Companilactobacillus allii: one gene and its partners. The protein of the gene in region 2 interacts with the protein of the main gene of each other region in a pairwise test. Links are inferred from orthologs where the notes say so. Each region holds a gene or a part of one and is shown on either strand. Other genes may lie near its edges.

Evidence for each region.
Region 1: the proteins of BTM29_RS00305 (region 2) and dnaA interact in binary tests that used the Bacillus subtilis proteins (3 or more experiments, as listed by UniProt). The link is inferred for Companilactobacillus allii from one-to-one orthologs.
Region 3: the proteins of BTM29_RS00305 (region 2) and dnaN interact in binary tests that used the Bacillus subtilis proteins (3 or more experiments, as listed by UniProt). The link is inferred for Companilactobacillus allii from one-to-one orthologs.

What each region holds. Positions count from the first base shown.
Region 1 is NZ_CP019323.1:612,684-615,719, forward strand. The notes cover bases 169-3,036. They hold dnaA (chromosomal replication initiator protein DnaA), read left to right. Parts: upstream 169-863; coding sequence 864-2,210; downstream 2,211-3,036. Other genes in these bases: rpmH (50S ribosomal protein L34), read right to left, coding at 184-324; dnaN (DNA polymerase III subunit beta), read left to right, coding at 2,371-3,036. Outside these bases: rnpA (ribonuclease P protein component), read right to left, coding at 1-111. UniProt on the Bacillus subtilis protein: Plays an essential role in the initiation and regulation of chromosomal replication. ATP-DnaA binds to the origin of replication (oriC) to initiate formation of the DNA replication initiation complex once per cell cycle.
Region 2 is NZ_CP019323.1:59,877-62,785, forward strand. The notes cover bases 14-2,754. They hold BTM29_RS00305 (initiation control protein YabA), read right to left. Parts: upstream 1,691-2,754; coding sequence 1,337-1,690; downstream 14-1,336. Other genes in these bases: BTM29_RS00295 (acyl-[acyl-carrier-protein] thioesterase), read right to left, coding at 14-449; rsmI (16S rRNA (cytidine(1402)-2'-O)-methyltransferase), read right to left, coding at 451-1,323; BTM29_RS00310 (AAA family ATPase), read right to left, coding at 1,699-2,655; BTM29_RS00315 (cyclic-di-AMP receptor), read right to left, coding at 2,659-2,754. Also shown: more of BTM29_RS00295, read right to left, coding at 1-13; more of BTM29_RS00315, read right to left, coding at 2,755-2,909. UniProt on the Bacillus subtilis protein: Involved in control of chromosome replication initiation. Inhibits the cooperative binding of DnaA to the oriC region. Thus negatively regulating initiation of chromosome replication.
Region 3 is NZ_CP019323.1:614,229-617,289, reverse strand. The notes cover bases 169-3,061. They hold dnaN (DNA polymerase III subunit beta), read right to left. Parts: upstream 2,237-3,061; coding sequence 1,100-2,236; downstream 169-1,099. Other genes in these bases: dnaA (chromosomal replication initiator protein DnaA), read right to left, coding at 2,397-3,061; yaaA (S4 domain-containing protein YaaA), read right to left, coding at 645-854; recF (DNA replication/repair protein RecF), read right to left, coding at 169-644. In the rest of the region: more of recF, read right to left, coding at 1-168. UniProt on the Bacillus subtilis protein: Confers DNA tethering and processivity to DNA polymerases and other proteins. Acts as a clamp, forming a ring around DNA (a reaction catalyzed by the clamp-loading complex) which diffuses in an ATP-independent manner freely and bidirectionally along dsDNA.

The DNA of each region.
Region 1 (3,036 bases), 550 kb from region 2 along the record:
GCCAGTTTTTGGCATTTGATACAAAACAAAATTCCGATTTGCACATGACTTTCCCTTTGAATAGACATATTGGTACTCATTTTCTTTTTTAATGCGATAACTTTTTCTCATATGTCACCATAGTCTCTTGAGTCTTGTTTTTATAATAAAAAAAGACCACCAAAATTTAGTGATCCTTCAAAACTAAGCTGATAATACTTTTCTACCCTTTTTGCGGCGTCTTGCAAGAACCCTGCGACCATTACTTGTACTCATTCTTTTCATGAAACCATGGACGCGTTCACGATGACGCTTCTTAGGTTGATATGTTCTCTTTGTAGTCATTCAATAAACCTCCTGACTTTTATACTTTTAATAAATTTAATTCACTTCTTCAGACAATTGCTCGTATATAATACCATGCTTTTGCTTCAATTTAAATACCAAATTTTCCATTAGTAGAAGTTTTAGCAAAATACTTTTAAACATTACGTCCTGTGGATAATTTGTGGATTAAGTTATCAACATTTTTTGTCCACAACTTCCTTAACAAGTTTTTCCAACGAGAATTTTTGCTGTGAACTAGTTATCCACAGGTTTAAAATTCAAGTTGTAAAGTTACTTAGTCCTTTGAGCCTAAAGGGTTTCTAATCAAGCTTTTTGTGGATAACTGTGTTAATAACTCGAAAAGTGCACAATAATCCACAAGCGGTCTTCTTGTTGATAAACACATTGTTAAAATAATTAAATTTAAACATCTGTTCTGTGGAAAACTTTTTTATAGAATGATAAAATATAAACTGTCTTTTTTCCGTGAAAAATTAAGAATAAATTAGATTGGGGGGAAATCTGTGCAAAACATACATAATTCATCCGACGCCTCAATGACTGACTTTTGGAATTACTTTAAACAAAAACTCAAAGAAAATTTGACTCCAGTAAGCTTTAACACTTGGGTTGGAAGTGCTGAGCCTTTATTTATTGAAGGAAACGACATCCACATTGCTGTTCCAACTGAACTCCACAAAGACTATTGGGAACGTCACTACGCTGAAGAAGTTGCCATATATTCTTACAAGTTTAATGGCATTGAATTAAATCCTATTATCGAAACACAAGAAGAGCATGCAAAAAAGGAGCAACCTGAAAATATTGCTCCGAAACAAACAAATAATAATGACTCTGAAAAATCAGGTCATGTTTTCCACAATTCTCATTTAAATCCAAAATACACATTTGATTCATTTATTACTGGCTCTGGAAACCAAATGGCCCATGCAGCAGCACTTGCAGTTGCCGAAGAACCCGGAGTCATCTATAATCCACTATTTATCTACGGTGGTGTGGGACTTGGAAAAACCCATTTGATGCAGGCAATTGGTCATCAAATGATTAAGATTGAACCCGGTGCCAAGGTTAAATATGTCACGAGTGAAACTTTCGCTAATGACTTCATCAATTCAATTCAAACCAGAACTCAAGATGATTTCCGTCAAGAATATCGAAATGTCGATCTACTATTAATAGATGATATTCAATTTTTCGCTGAAAAAGAGGGAACTCAAGAAGAATTCTTCCATACTTTCAATGAATTACACGACAACGGCAAACAAATAGTCATGACATCTGACCGTTTGCCAAACGAAATTCCAAAGTTACAAGAAAGACTGGTATCACGCTTTAAATGGGGGCTTTCTGTCGACATTACTGCACCAGACTTAGAAACTAGGATCGCTATTTTACGTAATAAAGCAGAAGCCGAGCACCTTGAAATTCCTAATGACACACTTTCATACATAGCGGAACAAGTTGATACTAACGTCCGTGAACTGGAGGGTGCATTGATCCGTGTTCAAGCATACTCAACCTTGAAAAATGCCGATATTACTAAGTCGATTGCAGCTGATGCTTTGAAATTATTCAAATTGTCTAAAGAGAAAAAGGGTCTTTCAATTGCTAAGATACAAAATAAAGTTGCCAAATATTATCATGTATCTATTAATGATCTTAAAGGTAAAAAACGTGTCAAAACAATCGTTGTTCCTCGTCAAATAGCTATGTATTTATCACGAGAATTAACAGACCGTTCATTGCCACAAATTGGGATGGAATTCGGTGGTAAAGATCACACAACAGTCATGCACTCATGTGATAAAATAGCTGAGTTAGTTGTTAGTGATAACGACATAAAGATGGCCATCAATGAATTAAAGGATGAACTGAGAAATTAACTTGTTGAAAACTTTCTGAGTTATTAATACTTTTCCACATGTGTTAATAACAGGAAGTTTTCAACAGCCATTTAGCATTTCTATAGTTATCCACAGAATCAACAGCACCTACTACTACTGCTATATATATCTTAATTAATTAAAAGAGGGAGTTACATAAATGAAATTTTCAATCGATCGTTCAAAATTCGTAAATCAAACCACTAATGTCCAGCGTGCAATTTCAACAAAAACTACAATTCCAATACTTACTGGGATGAAATTAGAACTAACTGAATCAGGATTAAGAATTACTGGAAGTAACTCCGATATTTCTATCACTTCTTTCATTGCACAAGATGATGCTGACAATGATTTGACTATCGAAAGTACTGGCTCAATAGTTCTACCAGCTAGATTCTTTAACGAAATTATCAAGAAACTTCCTGGTGACAATTTTGAACTAGAAGTATTAAATAATAATCAGACATTAATTACATCCGGAGTTTCCGAATTTACGATCAACGGTTTGGATGCAAATAACTATCCTCACTTACCAGAGGTTGAAACTGACAATCAACTAATATTTCCTACTGACTTATTTAAAGAAGTCGTCAATCAAACAGTTATTGCTGTATCAAATCAAGAGAGTAGACCAGTTTTAACAGGTGTTAATTTCATTATTAATAATGATGGATTGACTTTGGTCGCAACTGACAGTCACCGTTTGTCACAAAGAAAGATCGATATAACAAGTGATGAAGAATATAACTTGATAATCCCCGGAAAGAGTTTGACTGAATTAGTTAGAACTATTAATGATTCCGTTAAAGAAATATCACTATCA
Region 2 (2,909 bases):
TTAGGCTCACGTAATCTAGCAAAGCGTTTGATTTTCGTTATCTCTTCTGCCCCAAAGAAATCAGTCAATTGTTCCGATGCACTAACCATTTTACGTTTATTAATATCGATAATAACAAACGCACTAGTTAGATCGACCATTCGATTACCGTCCAAGTCATCTATCCAAAAGTCACGATAAAAGAAGTACTTATTGTAGCTAGTTGCACGAGTACTTACCTTCAATTTTTGACCCAAAGTAGGCATTTTCTTAATATCCATGTGATATTGTACAACAACCCATCCTAATCCTCTTTGTACCATCTCTGAGCTGTCAGAATCGGACTCATGGAGTTGTTTTTCTGATATTAGTAACATTGCATCTACAAGTGCCGAAAGACGCATGTCACCAGTTAAATTAGCGAAATAAAAAGGGAATTCTATTTCCTGTGAATAAATTTGTTCTGCCATTTTATTCTTCCTTTCCAATTCCGTGATATAAGTTATAAACAATTTGCTTACGCAAATCATTTTGGCTGGCTACTTCTTTAATAGCTCTATTTGGTTTCTCTCCAGATTGTATCAAGAGGTCGATTGAATTGATGATTTCAGAATCTGACATATCTTCAATTTCTTCGATTATTTTACCAGATAATATCAATACATACTCGCCTTTTGGATCATGGTCTTGATAGTATTCAATAGCTTGGTCGATCGTTCCACGTAAGAAAGCTTCGTGAATCTTAGTTAGTTCACGTGCCAAAGTTATCCTACGATCACCACCAAAGAACCTTTTCAGATCTTCAACAGTCTTAACCACACGATATGGTGACTCATAAATAATCGACGTTTCAACACGATTAGACAAGTTGTCTAATGCTTCTGTACGCTCTTTTCCCTTTCGGGGCAAAAATCCATAAAAATAAAATGGTTGTGGTTCTATTCCTGAGGCAATCAAAGCAGTCGTTGAAGCACTGGCGCCTGGAAGTGGAACAACTGCGATATCTGCCTCAATTGCTGCTTTAACAAGTTCTTTTCCCGGATCACTTATTGATGGAGTTCCAGCATCACTAACTTGGGCAATACTGACACCGGCATTCATTTTTTCAATAAGTTCAGGAATACGTTGTGCAGTATTATGTTCATGAAAACTGATCAAATCAGTTGTTATTTCAAAATGATTCAGTAAAAATTTGGTATTTCTAGTATCTTCAGCAGCGATTAAATCTGCATCCTGCAAAGTTTTAACAGCTCGAAAGGTCATATCTTCTAAGTTACCAATTGGAGTTGGCACTAAAAAAAGGCAGCCCTTCGAATTATTAACAAAACTCCTTTGTTCATTCATTCAAAATGCTCCCTTACTTATTTTTATTTGGTTTACTGTGATTTCCATAAATCACACCGAGACAAAATACACATTCTTCGTTTTCTTTACGGTGAGAACCATAAAATTGTTGGCACACGTGAAATCCTTTGTGATATAGCTTCTCTAGATTCAAGCGTGAAGTAGGCAATTCACTTTCATTGAAACTCTTATCTTCATAACCTAATTTTTCTAATTGTTTACGCAGATTATGATTCTCCATCTTAAGCTCTTCTTTTTCCTCTAGATCCTTAGACAATTGTTCTTTAAGCGAATCTATTTGTCCACTTAAATTACCTAGCTGATTAGAAATAGCCTCAAACTCCTCATATAGATCTTTTTCTGCCATTGTTTCACCTACTCACCCACAAATTTTAATGACAAGTCCTCTAAAATCGACTGAAACGAAACGTTACTTTTCCACATCTCTTCAGCCTTAAATAATTCATCCGAAAAAATAACTATTTGTTGAATATTCTTATTTGAAAGAACATCTTCCTTAATTAGAAGTGTCTCAAACACATTGTATCTAATTGATAATATATCACTAAACATCTGATTCATCATATCGAATACCAAATGTTGATGATCTTTATTGTCCACCAATGGCATTATATCAGTTTGAACATCAAGAAAACTATTTATTTTATTCTTATTGCATTCTTTCATCCATCCAGACAACGCCACAATGAGATTCTGATAAGTTTCCCCTGTTACTGATTGCAAAAATTTAATATCAGATACTTTCAACGCCACTTCAGCTTGCTCAGTTTTAAAGCCAAGTTTTACTAAAGCGTCTATTTCATCTTCGTTACTTTTATTTGATAAATGAAATATTTGTACACGTGATCTAATAGTTTGTAATAATTGCTTAGCTGAGTTTGTCAAAAAAATGATCAGTAAATTACCTTCTGGCTCCTCAATTGTCTTAAGCAAGTTATTACTGGCGGCATTAGTCATTTTCTCGGCTTCATCAATAATCAAAATCCTACGATTACCTTGAGTTGCTGTCATATTTACTTCTTTTTTAAAATACTTTATATCGTCAACACCGATACTTTGCTTGTCTGTTTTAATTTCAAGAACATCTGGATTATCCCCCATAGCAATCGTCTTGCAACGTTGACAGGTTTGATCAGGTAATCCATCTTGCAAATTTTCACAGAACTGTGTTTGGGCAAGCCAAATAGCAACTTGTTGACGTACTTTAGAAGAAGCATTATCTATCAAATAAGCATGTGAAAGTTTATTTGAATTAATAATTTTTTTGAATTCATTAATAACACGTGGTTGCTCTTCTAATATATTTTCCATTTTTTAAAATCTTACGAATTTATCCACAGGTAGGATAAAGCAAGTAGCTCCTCCAACTTCAACCTCAACTGGATCATTAATACCAGCTGCTTCTGGCAATGCAAATGTTGAGGTTACATATTGTGTTCTTGTGTGACAGGTCTTTTTAATAACTTCAAGTGCATCATCAACTTTGTCATCTTCAACTCCGATAATGAAAGTTGAATTTCCGGCTTTTAAGAATCCACCGGTCGAAGGAAGTCTAGTTGCTCTAA
Region 3 (3,061 bases), 550 kb from region 2 along the record:
ATCTGATCATGGATCTTTTCAATATGTCCTTGAAGTTTTCCTAAAAAATCAAGTCTAGTTCTTACAACCTCAGCACAATACCCTGCCAATTGATCAGATAAAACTTCTAAGTAAACTAAATCCTTAGATTGATGATGCTGAAGTTTTTTCAAATATGCGTTACGTTGCTTCAAAACTGAGCGGAACTGACTCACAGTTTGTAAGTACTGGTTGGATATCTGACCAAATTCCATATCAATAAATTTCCGGCGGATCCCAGGATTGCCTTTGACAATCGATAAATCCTCCGGAGAAAACAAAACAACGTTCAAATTTCCTATGTAACTAGATAATTTACGTTGTTCAATATTATTTAGTTTTGCTTTTTTACCTGACTTACTAACGACAAGATCTAACTTTAACTTACTGGTATTATCTTTGATCACTAATCCAGAGATTCTTGAAAAATCACTACCCCATCTGATCAAATCCTTATCATTAGACGTTCGATGGCTTCTGGTCAAAGCTAGAAAATACATAGCCTCTAATAAATTTGTTTTACCTTGGGCATTATGTCCCAAAAACACATTAATGTTTGGTGAAAAACTAATATTTAAAGACTCGTAGTTACGATAGTTTCTAAGTCTGAGATCTTTTATATACAACTATTCGATTTCAAAACTCTGATCATCAACTACAACTACATCGCCTGTACGTAGTTTTTTACCACGGCGATTTTCCGCCTCACCATTAAGGCTTACTGAATTCTCTCTTAAATACCACTTAGCTTGGCCACCAGTTGATATGATTCCAGCATCCTTAAGTAGCTGACCCAATGTGATAAATTCAGTATCAATTTTAATTTTTTTCGACATATTAACACCCTATTTATTAGATTTATACCATTTAAAGACATAATGTAATTATAGTTGTTTTTAAGTCAAAAAACAACTTAAACGTAATTTAGAGCACCTCTAAGCAATTTTTGACAATTCCAGTATCCACCCACTAAAAAAGTCTAGAAAAACTCTTATGGCAAAAATCAAGCCTTAAAAATGGAATATGGTAAAAAAATAGCCCAGAACGAAATGTTCTGGGCTAAATTCATTCGAAAAGTGATCTAGAAGGTACGAACTGGTGTAATCAGCTGTACAAAATTGTCTTTATCATCCACTGGACGCAATGTGAATGGATGAAGTGGTGATGTAAAACTCATTTCAATTGTTGTATTACTACCAAATGATCTCAAAGCGTCTTTTAGATAGTCAGGATTAAACGAAATATCCAAATCATCGCCTTCAAGATTTTCAAAATCAAGAACTTCTTCAACAGTACCTACTTCTGGAGAATTTCCATAAAGTGTAGCCTTCTTGTCTACTGACTTGATTTCAAGCTTGATAACATTATTTCTACTTTCATGTGAAAGTAGCGAAGCACGTTCAACTGAAGCTAGTAAATTACTAGTATCAAAAGTTAAACGTGTATTTGAGTCTTCTGGAATCAAACGATCAGTTTCAGGATAGCGGCCATCTAGTAGTCGTGAATAGAACATGACATTGTCAAAACTGAATAATACTTGGTTTTCAGATATTGATAGTGATATTTCTTTAACGGAATCATTAATAGTTCTAACTAATTCAGTCAAACTCTTTCCGGGGATTATCAAGTTATATTCTTCATCACTTGTTATATCGATCTTTCTTTGTGACAAACGGTGACTGTCAGTTGCGACCAAAGTCAATCCATCATTATTAATAATGAAATTAACACCTGTTAAAACTGGTCTACTCTCTTGATTTGATACAGCAATAACTGTTTGATTGACGACTTCTTTAAATAAGTCAGTAGGAAATATTAGTTGATTGTCAGTTTCAACCTCTGGTAAGTGAGGATAGTTATTTGCATCCAAACCGTTGATCGTAAATTCGGAAACTCCGGATGTAATTAATGTCTGATTATTATTTAATACTTCTAGTTCAAAATTGTCACCAGGAAGTTTCTTGATAATTTCGTTAAAGAATCTAGCTGGTAGAACTATTGAGCCAGTACTTTCGATAGTCAAATCATTGTCAGCATCATCTTGTGCAATGAAAGAAGTGATAGAAATATCGGAGTTACTTCCAGTAATTCTTAATCCTGATTCAGTTAGTTCTAATTTCATCCCAGTAAGTATTGGAATTGTAGTTTTTGTTGAAATTGCACGCTGGACATTAGTGGTTTGATTTACGAATTTTGAACGATCGATTGAAAATTTCATTTATGTAACTCCCTCTTTTAATTAATTAAGATATATATAGCAGTAGTAGTAGGTGCTGTTGATTCTGTGGATAACTATAGAAATGCTAAATGGCTGTTGAAAACTTCCTGTTATTAACACATGTGGAAAAGTATTAATAACTCAGAAAGTTTTCAACAAGTTAATTTCTCAGTTCATCCTTTAATTCATTGATGGCCATCTTTATGTCGTTATCACTAACAACTAACTCAGCTATTTTATCACATGAGTGCATGACTGTTGTGTGATCTTTACCACCGAATTCCATCCCAATTTGTGGCAATGAACGGTCTGTTAATTCTCGTGATAAATACATAGCTATTTGACGAGGAACAACGATTGTTTTGACACGTTTTTTACCTTTAAGATCATTAATAGATACATGATAATATTTGGCAACTTTATTTTGTATCTTAGCAATTGAAAGACCCTTTTTCTCTTTAGACAATTTGAATAATTTCAAAGCATCAGCTGCAATCGACTTAGTAATATCGGCATTTTTCAAGGTTGAGTATGCTTGAACACGGATCAATGCACCCTCCAGTTCACGGACGTTAGTATCAACTTGTTCCGCTATGTATGAAAGTGTGTCATTAGGAATTTCAAGGTGCTCGGCTTCTGCTTTATTACGTAAAATAGCGATCCTAGTTTCTAAGTCTGGTGCAGTAATGTCGACAGAAAGCCCCCATTTAAAGCGTGATACCAGTCTTTCTTGTAACTTTGGAATTTCGTTTGGCAAACGGTCAGATGTCATGACTATTTGTTTGCCGTTGTCGTGTAATTCATTGAAAGTATGGAAGAATTCTT